DNA from 3 places in the Lysinibacillus sp. FN11 genome. Region 1 is predicted to be linked to each of the others. Evidence: riboswitches for the same ligand, from Rfam matches in the RefSeq annotation. Region 1 holds a riboswitch; each other region holds the start of a gene.
What was found. Region 1 has a riboswitch for thiamine pyrophosphate ahead of thiM (hydroxyethylthiazole kinase). Riboswitches for the same ligand answer to the same signal wherever they lie in the genome.

Region 1 (4,828 bases):
TGACCCCTACTTTTTCAGCAAGCTCTTGATAGTTAATAGATTGCATGATAACACCAATAGAGCCTGTTATTGTATCACGATGGGCAAATATTTTATCTGCTGGTGCCGAAATATAATAACCACCTGAAGCTGCCATAGAATCCATCGATACATAAATTGGAATTTGTCGTTCTTCTTTAATTTTTAGTAGCTTTTTATAGATATCTGCAGATTCCTTTACACCACCACCTGGTGAATTAACGCTTAAAACAACACCCTGTATGGACTCATCATATAAAATATTATCCAATTGTTCTAAGAAAAATTGATGATCATAGGCAACTGGTTGCCACAATGTACTTGAGCCGATATCTTGAATCGTTCCATCTACCTTTAAATAAGCAATTCGCTTATCAAAATTTTCCCCTTCAATGACATTTTCATATACATCTAAGCTATTACCTGCCATTAAGCTATCAAAATTACCTAGGAAATCTGCTTTAAATAGCGCAAAAATGGTATTAATTCCCAACGAAAATAATAAGAGAACACCTGCCACTACTAAAGCAACCCACCTTTTTACATTCATGTCTTTCCGCCTCCTCAACACGTAATACGTATGACTTGCCAATTTGTTTCATTTTTTTGCAATAATTAAACACAAAAAGCTTTAAGCTATGTATTTCCTCATATTACCTTACCTAAAAAAAATAAAAAAATCAAAGTCCATACCTTTGATGAACTTTGATTTTCGACATTATTTCCTAGGAAATGATTATAATTGGAGGTGTTTGACTTCATGTTGTCGTAATTCGACACGTCTAATTTTCCCAGAAGATGTTTTCGGTAGCTCCTCTACAAATTCAATAGCACGTGGATATTTATAAGGAGCGGTTAATGATTTCACATGACTTTGGAGTGTTTGAATAAGCGCTTCATCACCTTTTTCACCATTGCGCAGAACAATAAATGCCTTGACAATATTTCCCCTTACTTTATCAGGGCTCGCAATAACAGCAGCCTCTTTTACGGTTGGATGTTTCATTAAAGCATCCTCTACTTCAAAAGGGCCAATTGTATAGCCTGAGGATATAATAACATCGTCTCCTCTCCCATCAAACCAAAAGTAGCCATCTTCATCTTTATAGGCACGATCTCCTGTAATATACCAATCCCCTCGAAATTGTAAATTTGTACGTTCAGGATCATTTAAATATTTTTTAAAGAGGGCTGGTGTTTCACGATGAACAGCAATATCACCAACTTCTCCGATTGTAACGGGTTTGCCCACATCATTAATAATTTCAACAGTGTTGCCAGGAGTAGGTTTTCCCATAGAGCCAACTCTTGCTTCCATCCCTACCATTGTGCCTACTAATAATGTATTTTCCGTTTGTCCATAGCCATCTCGCACTTGTAATTTAAATGTTTCCAAGAATACTCTAATGACCTCACTATTTAATGGCTCACCAGCTGATACAGCTTGGCGAATTGCACTTAAATCATACTCATGTAAATTATCAAGCGCTGCCATAAAACGATATTCAGTTGGTGTACAGCATAGTACATTGATTTTGAATCTCTGAAGCAATGCTAAATAAGAAGATGCTTCAAATTTACCTTTGTAGACAAATGCAGTAGCACCACTGCCTAAAGTAGCCAGAAACGGACTCCATATCCATTTTTGCCAGCCTGGTGCTGCAGTCGCCCAAACAATATCATTTTCTTGTACACCCAACCAATGTGGTGCTGTTGTTCGTAAATGAGCATAGCCCCAACTATGAGTATGCACTGCTGCTTTTGGATTTCCTGTTGTTCCACTTGTATAGGCTAAAAATGCATTGTCTGTGCTTTTTGTTGGGATAGGATTTATGTAGGTTGTAGATTGATTATACATTTTTTCAAGTATGTTCTGCCAAGGTTTATGTGCATTCCCTATGACAAATTGTTGGATGTCTTGTAAATTCCCCACCTTATCGAACTGTTCAATATAGGGTTCAAATGCAATAACCGCTTTAGCATTTGCATGACGAATTCGATACTCAATATCCTTTGTTCTTAACATTTCAGAACTTGGAATAATAGTTAAACCTGCTTTTAATGCAGCAATATACACAATATATGCTTCCACTGAACGGGGTACCATCACTAAAATGACATCACCTTTCTTTAAACCTTGCTTGGTGAATACATGTGCTGCTTGATTCGCTTTTTCCAATAAATGTGCATATGTAATACATTGGATGTCTTGGTTTTCTTCATAAATGATTAAAGCATTTTTGGTTGCATCCTGAGCATATTTTTCAATTTCCTCTACTATGTTATACCATTCTGGTGCAACTAAATCTTGTCTTTTCATGGCAATTGCCCCCTTTTGTTATGACACATTATAAAACTCTTTTTTCAGCATTTTCAATGGTTTGTGTTTAATTTCGGTAAAGTCATGACAACTATCATACTCTCCTATATGGCATCGGTCACATTTTATCTATAGGAAAACTTGCTATTGAATACAAATGAAAAGTATGGTACATTTTGGTCAACTAAAAGCAAGATTGCAGGGGGACTCGCAAGAGTTGAGAAGGTAAAACCTGACCCTTTGAACCTGTTAGTTAATACTGACGTAGGGAGCAATAAACATCTTTTTTCAGATGAAAGGCTCTTTTCGTGCATTTTTACACAAAAAGAGCCTTTTTTGCATGCTTACGTCCATCCCTAAAGGAGGACTACAATGATTTTTCAAACAATTCGTCAACAACAACCACTTATACATTGTATTACCAATTATGTAGTGGCAAATTTTCAAGCAAATGGTTTATTAGCGATAGGTGCTTCACCAGTAATGGCCGATGACTGCCAAGAGGTAGAGGAGATGGTAGCCATTGCTCAAGCATTATTAATTAATATTGGAACACTTAATAATCGCACAAAAAGTGCCATGTTATTAGCAGGTGAAAAAGCCAATACACTTGATATTCCTGTTGTTTTAGATCCTGTCGGAGTTGGAGCCACAACTTACCGTAAGGAAACCGTAAAATATTTACTTGAAAACATACAATTTGCCGTTATTCGCTGTAATCTCGGCGAGCTAGCAGCAATAGCTGGTGTAAATTGGCAACAAAAAGGTGTCGATAGTGGTCATGGCACTATCGCTATGGAAGCAGAAGCCGTATCATTGGCTCAACGCTATCAATGCATTGTTATTGTCACAGGAGAACGCGATTTTATAACTGATGGCAAGCATAGTCAATGGATCGCTGGTGGTCATCCACAAATGACGGAAGTAACGGGTACAGGTTGTTTACTTAGCGCAATTTGTGGCGCAGCCTATAGTGTAAGCCATAACCCTTACCAACAATTAATAGAAACACTTACTTACTATAAAAAAGCAGGTGTACTGGCATCAGCATTTACTGCAGACATTGGTGATTTTCAAATAGCCTTACTCAATGCTATACATCGCTTATCAAAGGATGGTGTAGCTTCATGCATATTGTAACAACAATCGCTGGCTCAGATAGTGGTGGTGGCGCGGGTATACAGGCTGATTTAAAAACATTTCAGGAATTAGAAGTGTTTGGTACTTCTGTGATTACTGCTTTAACTGCTCAAAATACTTTGGGTGTAACAGGTGTTTGCCCAATTGACGTTTCCTTTATAAAAAAACAATTCGAGGCCTTGGTAGAAGATTTTCCAATCGCTGCGATTAAAACAGGAATGCTTTATTCCTCAGATATTATCAAAGCAATTGCACACACGATCAGTGAGCTAAACATTCCACTGATTGTTGATCCGGTGATGATTGCAAAAGGTGGGGAAAGCCTATTACAGCAAGAAGCTATCGATGCCTTATGCTCAACTTTACTACCACTTGCTACGGTTGTTACGCCTAATATACCTGAGGCAGAGACACTTACTGGGAAAGCTATACATCATTTTGAAGATATGAAAGAAGTAGCTCAAAGCTTGTTACAGCTAGGTGTACAATGTGTCATCATTAAAGGTGGTCATTTAGCAGATCCACTTTATGCCATTGATTATGTATTTTTTAAAAATGGACGTTCTTTTTCGATGCAGTCTCCTCGAATCCAAACAAAAAATACGCATGGTACTGGATGTACATTTTCCGCAGCACTTACTGCTTTTCTTGGACAAGGATTCACTCTGGAAAATGCCATTATAGAAGCTAAAAAATTTATCCAATTAGCTATTATGTATAATTTATCGATTGGAAATGGTCATGGACCCACTAATCATTTTGCTTATCAACAGCATAAGGAAGCCTGTGAGGTGATTATTCATGAAACGTGAGGATTTGCAGCTTTATTTTATTATGGGTACGAGCAATGTTCCTCCTCAAGAACAACCACTCTATATCCTAGAAAAAGCCTTGCAAGCAGGCATTACAATGTTTCAATTTCGCGAAAAAGGTCCTCATGCGTTAACTGGACTTGCCTATGAACAATTTGCACGCCAATGTCAAAAACTATGTCATCAATATAATGTGCCCTTCATCATTAATGACGATGTTGATCTAGCGATACGACTCGGCGCTGATGGTGTTCATATCGGACAAGATGATTTACCTGTAAGTGTAGCACGTAAAAGAGTTGGGAAAATGATTCTTGGTGTATCTGTCCATTGCGAGGAAGAATTGCAAATAGCTATTAACCATCAAGCTGATTATGTTGGTATCGGTCCAATCTTTCCAACATCCTCTAAAAGCGATGCACAACCACCATGTGGCACAACTTTTTTACAGGAGGCTCATTCACTGCATCCTGAATTACCAATTGTAGCAATCGGTGGAATAAATTTCACAAATGCACATTCTGTATTTCAAACGGGG
Region 2 (4,828 bases), 570 kb from region 1:
TGCGAATCCTTCGATGCGTTCTACTAATACGCGACCATACCACGAGCGATCAAAAATAGCGATTTGCCCATGTTGAGGCAATTTTCTCCAAAATCGTTGTAAATAATTGTAGCGTAATTCATGAGCTTGAGGGGCAGAAATAGGATGTACAACATAACCGCGGGGATCGACACGTTCGATTAATCGTTTAATAGCGCCACCTTTACCAGCCGCATCCATTCCTTCGAATACCAAGATCAAGCCAATCTTGTTTTTTAATAAAAATTGTTGTGCATTCAACATTTCATATTGGAGTACTTTTAATTTCTTTTTATACATCTTTTTGTCTAGTTCAACAGTTAGATCTAGATTCTTCAAATTTTGTGTCATGAAACTTCACTCCTTTTATTTGGCTATTCTTATTGTACTAAAGAAATATATGGATGCCTATCAGACATGGTAAATTGTAGGTATTAATAGTAAAACAACACGATACATTGTTGGAAATTTCCGTTATAATAAAAAAAGTGACAGTACTATACTTATTTGTCTTTTCCCTATACAATCTAACACGAAGGGAGAGGAAAACATGCCTCGGTTTATCATGATGACAATCTCTTATCTTGTCTCAATCATCCTAACCTTTTCATCCTTTTTCGTGAACATCAACGGTCAATCTTCGCTAGAAATCGCTAATCGTTTTTCTGTAGTATTTGCACCAGTTAGTGTAAGTCATGTAATTTGGATTGTCATTTATTTTTTACTCGGTTATTGGTTAGTTATGAACATGAAAAAGACAACTTTGAAACAGTCTGCGCTTTTTAGTTGCATAAATATATTACAAGCATTAATGATATATGTCTGGCACCATGAGTTATTTATTGTTTCTCTTGGCATTACATTACTCTTAGTCTTGTATTTGTTTATGTTGTATAATACGTACCCTCTTCAGAACAAATCCTTGTTTGGTCGTATTCCTTTCTCTATTTATTTAGCATGGATGACATTTATTTTTATCACAAATACAAGCTTTACGTTAACGGCTTATGGTTGGAACGGCTTTGGTCTTAGTACGCCTCTTTGGGCAGTGATTTTACTTACTTTAGGAGGAGCCATTGCGCTACATATCCGTTTCCATCACTTTGATGTTATGTATCCAAGTGTTTTTATTTGGGCTTATATTGGAATCGCCATACATAATGGTTTTGATGAGCTACTTGTCACTACAGCCGCTTTATTTTTATGCGGTGTTCTCTTTGTTGGCATTTTATTTATTAAAAAAAATCCTGCCTACCAAAAATAATTTGGTTAGCAGGATTTTTTCATTGCATCCTATTCTTCGTCTAATGACGTTAAGATAATTGGTTTATCTTTTGTTACAATGACTGAATGTTCGATTTGAGCTACAAGTGATTTATCAGGTGTCACGAATGTCCAGCCATCACCTGCTTCTACGATATGCTCTGCATTTGCTGAGATAAATGGCTCAACCGCAAGGACCATACCTTCTTTCATAATAGTAGAATCCCATGCATCGTAATAATTTAAAATATGGTTTGGTTCATCATGTAAAGATTGACCTAAGCCATGACCTGTTAAATTCATAATAACAGTTAACCCATTAGCATTTGCCTCGCGTTCAACAGCTTTACCAATTTGATTTAATTTAGATCCAGCCTTTACTTTTGTCATTGCTCGATCAAAGGCACTTTTAGCAACACGGCAAAGCTTTTCTTTGTCCTCATAGCCATCACCCACAACAAATGAAATACCTGTGTCAGCAAAATAGCCATTTAAAGAACCAGAAACATCAATATTTACGATATCTCCTTCTTGAATAACACGCTTTCCTGGAATACCATGTGCTACTTCTTCATTGACACTAATACATGTATACCCTGGAAAATCATATTCTCCCTTTGGTCCTGAAATAGCGCCAGCCTCTGCAAACATGCGACCAGCAATTTCATCAAGCTCAAGTGTTGTAACTCCTGGCTTTGTTGCAGCTTTCATCGCTTCGCGAATTTCAGCACAAATGCGTCCTATTTTTTTAAAAGCTTCAATCTCTTCTTGCGTTTTTACAATCATGTATAACGTCCCTTTCATCTAATATCTATTCTTTAATATAACATAACTTTTTATGCGTATAACGATAAACGCTTTAAATATTGTATGCTTTCCTACTTTGCAAAGTGCTAAAAGAGCTATTCACGATAAAAAAGCCCCTCCACTCATGTGAAGGGACTTGCATTAAGCTTTTCTTTGCATTAATTGTGGAGCGGCTGTGAATAAAAGAACACCAACGATTGCCGTTAAAATGGTTGCTGGTAGCATATATGTACCATTGTAGATGATGGAATAGATCCATGCATTTTGGTCACCGGCATATTCGGCAAAAAATACAGCACCAGCAATTGTATGTGCTGTGTATCGTAAGAAGCCTGCGAAAACGGTACCTATGATTATATAAAGTGCCATTTTTGTTTTGTTCATATGTTTAGCAGCGTCTAACACTGGTCCACGAACAACCGCCGCTAATCCTACAACTGTAAAAGCAACTCCATAATCCAAGAATCCTTGTAGCCAGTGCACAATCGTAGCACCAAACATGGTTTGCATTACACCTACGAGTAATCCAGTTGTTAGCCCAGCTACTAAGCCCCAGCGAAATGCTATTAACATAATTGGTACCATAACAAGACTAACTGAGCCGCCTTGTGCCCATACTTTAAAGGAAACCTGATCCAGTACGAGACCAATCGCTGCAAAAATCGCAATCTCCACTAGCATTAATAGTCTTTTTTTGTCCATACATATTCTCTCCTTTGTTCCGATGTAGGATACAAGAGCAGGAATAGAAAAGCGCTGATATGTCTCTTTCTGACACCTTTTTTCCTTTAAGGACGAAAAAACGATGTCAGGACAGAGCCTCACATCGTACAAGTGTCGGTTTCTATCCACATCCCTACGCAAGCGTTAACTTACAGGTTCGAAGAGTCAAGGCATTACGTGCCCAGTCTCAGCTGACATCATCAGCTCCCCTTGTGGTCGTTACATCTGAATTTATTTGAACAATCTCATTGTACGCAAAGGATTGAAGGATTACAACCTTCCATACATCATTTTTTTGAAACTTTGCTGTTTTTCATGCGTAAATATTTAAAAAGGAGGTACAACTATGGAGAATCAAAAAATTTTAGCTGCCTTTAGTTATCTTAGTATTTTCTTCGCCCCTTTTATCGTTCCATTAATTGTATATTTTGTGACAAAAGACAGTGATGTAAAAAGCCATTCGATTCGTGCACTTGTCTCTCATTTAATACCTTTTGTTTTTGGCATTCTATTCTTTATTGTCTTTGTTTTTTCTACATTTAGTTTAGATCCAACCTCCAATAACAAGACGGTGATGATTATTTGGTTTGCTTCATTCGCCATCTATGCTCTCGTCTCACTAGGTATTGTGATTTGGAATATAATTCAGGCTGTTCGTGTTATCCGTTAATGTTTTATTTTTAAGTGAAACAGGTAGTAGTAATTGTAAAAGGAGCTGTTTTGGGATGAAAGTATCAAACGTTGTAAAAACTGCCGTCAAGTTAGCACCTATTGTTATTCCTATCGTAAAAAAAGTAATGGCTGCAAAAAAGGGCACAACACCTAATACCACCACTCGAAAAAAATAAAACGAAGGCGTATTCCTATACGCCTTCGTTTTATTTCACTTCAAAATGGGTTTGACTATGGCCATTCAATGTTTTTTCCACGTGTAAAACTGCTGGCATCGCAGATTTCAATTCAGGCACATGAGAAATAACGCCAATCATACGACCAGAATCCTGTAAATCAATTAATGTATCAATTGCTTTATTTAGTGATTCCTCATCGAGTGAGCCAAAGCCCTCATCAATAAACATCGTTTCAATATGAATATTACCTTGGAAGCTTTGAATCACATCTGCCATCCCCAATGCAAGGCTCAATGAAGCATTAAATTTTTCGCCACCTGATAAAGTTTTGACATCTCGTAATTGATCCGTATAAGCATCATAAACATCAAGACCAAGGCCACTTTGCTTCGCATGCTTTTCTAATCTATCTGAACGTCTAAGCTCGAATTGACCGTTTGATAAATGATACAGACGTATATTGGCAGCTTCTGTAATTTGATCTAAGTAGTTAATTTGTATATACCGCTCAAAGGATAGCTTTTTCGAGTTTTGTCCATTTAATAATCCATAGAGCTCCTTTACTCGCCCTGCTTCTTGTTCAAGTAAATGAAGCTCTTTCGCTATTTCTTCCACCCTTTCACTAAAGCCTTGGCATGCTTGTATAAAGCCATTCATCTGTTGCAAACGTTTAAATGCTTCCTCATAGGAAATTCGATGCTGTTCTACTCTTGCTTCAAGCGCCTCTAAATCTTGCTTCTCTTTCCCTTGAAGATAGGTAGCCCCTTCGGTAATCTGGATTTGCAACGTGTGTACTTGTAAAGCATAGTCACTGCATGCTTTTCGAAGTGCATCTAATTGTATGGCACTCCGTTTAGCAGTAGCATAAGCCTCATAGCTTTCGAAACCTAATTCTTGCATATTTGCTGTAAATTGCTGAAGCTTTTCATTCATTTTAAGCTGTAATTCCTCAAAGGACTGTTTGGCAATTTCTACAGTTAGTGTTGCATTGCTAGCTGTTTCCTTTGCTGCATGCAAATTTTCCTGACTCACTTGCCAACTTTTTTGAAGCTCTTCTTTCTGTTTTCTAACTTCATTCAGTTGTTGCTTTAATTGCTGTAAAGTTGGTAAATTAGGGGGCATCTGCTTAAGTTGTTCGTCTACAACCGCTTGTAATTTTGTCCATT
Region 3 (4,828 bases), 1.0 Mb from region 1:
GTGAGGATGCACGAAATGGCAAGAAAAACAAAAAGGGTAGTACGATTCTATCTGGAAAATTAACGCCAGCTCAGTCACGTAATGCGGCAAAAAATGAGCTGTATTTAGTCGAGGGTGATTCTGCGGGTGGCTCTGCTAAACAAGGTCGTGACCGTACATTCCAAGCGATCCTGCCATTGCGCGGGAAAGTAATCAACACAGAAAAAGCCAAACTACAAGATATTATGAAAAACGAAGAAATTTCAACGATTATCCATGCGATTGGAGCAGGTGTTGGTACGGATTTTGCGGTGGAGGATTCTGCCTACGATAAAGTAGTCATCATGACCGATGCGGATACGGACGGGGCACATATTCAAGTCTTGCTATTAACATTCTTCTATCGTTATATGCGTCCACTTATTGAGTCTGGGAAGGTCTATATCGCACTACCGCCGCTTTATAAAGTCTCAAAAGGTACTGGAAAAAAAGAAATCATTGAATATGCTTGGACAGAAAGCGATTTACAAAAGGCCATCAAAAAGGTTGGCAAGGGTTACATATTACAGCGCTATAAAGGTCTTGGCGAGATGAATGCAGACCAACTATGGGACACAACGATGAACCCTGAAACACGGACATTGATTCGTGTCACAATCGAGGATGGTGCACGTGCGGAGAGACGTGTCACGACGTTAATGGGCGATAAGGTAGAGCCACGTCGTAAATGGATCGAAGCCAATGTAGACTTCGGTATGGAGGATGATTCTAACATTCTAGAGAATGAATTCATCCAACAAGAGGAGGACCAAGCATGAGTAGTACAGAAAAGTTCCAAGATTTACCGTTAGAAGAAGTGATGGGTGACCGTTTTGGTCGCTATAGTAAATATATTATTCAAGACCGCGCGTTGCCTGATGCACGTGACGGTCTTAAACCAGTACAGCGCCGTATTCTATATGCGATGTTTACGGAGGGCAACACACATGATAAACCGTTCCGTAAATCCGCAAAAACAGTGGGTAACGTAATTGGTAACTATCATCCGCACGGCGATAGCTCTGTGTATGAAGCGATGGTACGGATGAGTCAGGACTGGAAGGCACGTCATATGCTCATTGAGATGCACGGGAACAATGGGTCAGTCGATGGCGATCCTCCAGCTGCGATGCGTTATACAGAGGCAAGACTATCTGCTATTGCTGCTGAAATGCTACGAGATATTGGCAAGAAAACGGTCGAGTTTGTACCAAACTTTGATGATCAGGATATGGAGCCAACTGTTTTACCAGCACGTTTTCCTAACCTTTTAGTCAACGGCTCTACAGGGATTTCCGCTGGCTATGCGACAGATATTCCGCCACATGCCTTAGATGAAGTACTGGATGCTGTGTTGATGCGCTTAGACAAGCCTAATGTTACTGTAGATGAATTGATGACAGTGATGAAAGGGCCTGATTTCCCAACGGGTGGCATCATTCAAGGTGTTGATGGCATTAAAAAGGCATACGAAACAGGTCGTGGTAAAATCATCGTCCGTGCACAAGCAGTTGTTGAACCAATCAAGGGTGGTAAAGAGCAAATTGTTATCACTGAGTTACCATATGATGTAAATAAAGCGAATCTTGTAAAAAAATTGATGAGCAACGTGTAGATAAACGACTAGAAGGCATTGCGGAAATTCGTGATGAATCAGACCGTACAGGCTTACGAGTGGTAATTGAGCTGAAAAAGGATGTACCAGGACAAGGAATTTTACAGTACTTGTTTAAAACAACGGATTTACAGGTAGCTTATAATTTTAATATGATTGCCATTCATAATCGTCGTCCAACGATGATGACATTGCCATTATTGCTAGATGCGTATATTGCCCATCAAAAAGAAGTGGTAACAAACCGCTCCATTTATGATTTGCAAAAGGCAAAGGACCGTTCTCATATTGTAGATGGATTAATTAAAGCTCTTTCGATTTTAGATGAAGTCATTGCGACGATTCGTTCTTCTAATGATAAGAAGGATGCAAAGCTTAATTTACAAGAGAAGTTTGATTTTACAGAAGTACAGGCAGAGGCCATTGTAAGCCTGCAATTATACCGTTTAACGAATACGGATATTACAGAGCTTCGTCAGGAACAGGACGAGTTAGATAAGTTAATTGCCAAGCTAGAGGGGATTCTACAAAGTGAGGCTAAGCTTGTGCGTGTTATTAAACAAGAGCTGCTTGATATTAAGAAACGCTTTACAGAGCCTCGCCGCTCGAAGATTGAGCAAGAAATTGAAGAAATTAAAATTACATTGGATGTCCTTGTGCCAAGTGAGGAGGTTGTCGTAACAGTAACGAAGGATGGTTATATTAAACGCACATCCACACGTTCTCATGCCGCTTCAAATGGGCAAGATTTTGCCATGAAGGATTCAGATTATTTATTGTATGAAGCAAACTTAAATACACAGCACCATCTATTGCTGTTCACAAATCGAGGCAATTATATTTATCAGCCTGTTCATGAGCTGCCTGATATACGTTGGAAGGATCTCGGCCAGCATATTTCAAGTATTGTCCCAACAGGGGAAGATGAATCGATTATTGCGGTTTATGGCTTCGAAACATTTGAACAGCCAAATACGTATGTCTTCACAGCCACAAAAGATGGTCAAATTAAGCGCTCACCACTCGTAGACTATGCAGTGACACGTTATTCAAAGCCTATTAAAACGATGAACGTCAAGGCTGGTGATGCGATGATCTATGCATCGTTTGTAACAGATGACGTGGAGCTGATGCTCACAACGGATACAGCCTATGCAATTCGTTTCCCAATGGAGGAACTACCTGTGACAGGTGTGAAAACAGGCGGTGTGAAAGGGATCACACTAAAAGATGGAGAAGCCTTAGTTGGCGTCAATGTATTACAGCCTGATGTTACCCAATATGTAGTGATTGTGACACAGCGTGGGGCCGTGAAGAAAATGAATGTCGCTGAAGTTGAAGTAGCAGGTCGTGCAAAACGTGGACTAAAAGTATTAACAGAGTTAAAAGCAAACCCTCACCGAATTGTGGCAGTTGTTCAAGCAACAGACGGGGAGCAGGTTGTGATTGAAACTGAAAAAGGTGTTCAAGAGGTGATTGACGTGCAAGCATTGTCTCGTGCGGATCGCCATTCCAACGGTTCATTTAAAGTGGATATTGCAACAGATGGGGCAATCTCTCATGTTGTCACAGCCAAAAAAGAACAGAAACCAAGCTAAAAGAATGCCCAGTCTCTTAGGAGTGCTGGGCTTTAAGCTCATTTCAAAAATAGCACCTTGTCATTTAAGTGAAACTATGGGTATAATAATCATCGAAAAGTTCATAGCGAAAGAATGTAGGGGGGCTAGTAATTGCTAGCTGAGATTGTGTCCGATAGACGCTGACCCTTTGAACCTGATTTGGCTCGTACCAGCGTAGGGAACATCTATTCAAAAAAGCAAAGTTTTGAAGATTGATTGCAATACGTCTGGGAGGAATCCTAGGCGTTTTTTTATGTTTTCAAGCAACAGCTTGCCAACATTGTATACGCTTTCTTCTGGTGACAACATTCATTCATGAACACTTTCATATTACAAACTGGGAGGCTTTCACATGAAGAAATGGTTATTTATTCTAATGGTAGCACTATTAACATTAGCAGGCTGTAGTGACAAGGAGGATAAGCAGGCTGCTGACAAGCTGAAAAAGGTGTCTGTGGTACTGGAATGGACGCCGAATACAAATCATACAGGACTATATGTTGCAAAAAAACTCGGTTATTTTGAGGAACAGGGCTTAGATGTTGATATTATTATGCCTGGTGAGGCGGGTGCAGATCAGCTTGTTGCTTCTGGAAAGGCGGATTTTGGCGTGAGCTATCAGGAAGGCATAACACAGGCACGAGTACAGGATGTGCCGCTGGTCTCAATCGCAGCAATTATACAGCATAATACATCTGGCTTTGCTTCTATTGCTTCAAAGGGCATTACATCGCCAAAGGATTTTGAAGGTAAAACCTATGGTGGTTGGGGTGCGCCATTAGAGCAAGCCGTCTTACAATCACTAATGCAAAAAGAAAAGGCAGATATTAATAAGCTAGATATTGTCAATGCAGGGGATTTAGATTTCTTCACAATGATGGAAAAAGACATTGATTTTGCTTGGATTTATTATGCATGGACTGGTATTGAGGCTGAGCTGCGTGGGGAAAAGATTAATATGCTATATCTTACAGATTATAGTGATCAATTAGATTATTATACGCCCGTTTTAGTTACAAATGAAAAAATGATACAGGACAACCCCGATGTAGTCAAAGCCTTTGTGGCAGCGGCAGCGAAGGGCTATGAATACGCAATTGAAAACCCAAGTGAAGCGGCGGATATTTTAATCGAAGCGGCCCCTGATTTAGATAAAGCGTTAGTGCATAAAAGTCAGGAATGGCTGGCTGATAAATACCAGGATGATGCCAAGCAATGGGGAGAGCAAAAGCTTTCTGTGTGGGAAAATTATGCGAAATGGATGTCTAGCAATCAAGTACTAGAGGGCGAATTTGATGCGAAAAAAGCCTTTACTAATGAGTTCTTACCTAAAAAGGAGGCCAAATAAGATGGCAAATTCATTAATCAGTGTACAAATCATTCCGAAGACAGAGAAATATGAAGATGTGATACCGTATGTAGATGCAGCAATTGCGGTGATCGATGCTTCTGGGGTGAAATATGAGGTTCATCCATTGGAAACAACGATGGAGGGTGAGCTTTCAACATTGCTCCAAATCATTGAAAAAATGAATGAGAAGATGATCGAGCTTGGTGCCATCAATGTCATTACACA

Region 2: linked by a shared signal. The riboswitch ahead of thiT (energy-coupled thiamine transporter ThiT) and the one ahead of thiM (hydroxyethylthiazole kinase) in region 1 are both predicted to bind thiamine pyrophosphate.
Region 3: linked by a shared signal. The riboswitch ahead of NP781_RS10710 (ABC transporter substrate-binding protein) and the one ahead of thiM (hydroxyethylthiazole kinase) in region 1 are both predicted to bind thiamine pyrophosphate.

Annotation. Positions count from the first base shown of each region.
Region 1 covers NZ_CP102383.1:3,021,008-3,025,835, forward strand. Annotated here, with positions in the region: gene sppA (signal peptide peptidase SppA) at 1-568, opposite strand, end outside; gene mbcS (acyl-CoA synthetase MbcS) at 755-2,338, opposite strand; TPP riboswitch at 2,529-2,626, shown strand; gene thiM (hydroxyethylthiazole kinase) at 2,711-3,478, shown strand; gene thiD (bifunctional hydroxymethylpyrimidine kinase/phosphomethylpyrimidine kinase) at 3,466-4,290, shown strand; gene thiE (thiamine phosphate synthase) at 4,280-4,828, shown strand, end outside.
Region 2 covers NZ_CP102383.1:3,594,870-3,599,697, forward strand. Annotated here, with positions in the region: gene NP781_RS19080 (polyphosphate kinase 2 family protein) at 1-369, opposite strand, end outside; gene NP781_RS19085 (TspO-related membrane protein) at 569-1,282, shown strand; gene map (type I methionyl aminopeptidase) at 1,312-2,067, opposite strand; gene thiT (energy-coupled thiamine transporter ThiT) at 2,230-2,790, opposite strand; TPP riboswitch at 2,925-3,032, opposite strand; gene NP781_RS19100 (magnetosome magnetite crystal formation protein family) at 3,158-3,481, shown strand; gene NP781_RS19105 (hypothetical protein) at 3,537-3,659, shown strand; gene NP781_RS19110 (AAA family ATPase) at 3,690-4,828, opposite strand, start outside.
Region 3 covers NZ_CP102383.1:1,999,641-2,004,468, reverse strand. Annotated here, with positions in the region: gene parE (DNA topoisomerase IV subunit B) at 1-797, shown strand, start outside; partial or broken gene parC (DNA topoisomerase IV subunit A) at 794-3,231, shown strand; TPP riboswitch at 3,340-3,450, shown strand; gene NP781_RS10710 (ABC transporter substrate-binding protein) at 3,605-4,600, shown strand; gene NP781_RS10705 (thiamine-binding protein) at 4,602-4,828, shown strand, end outside.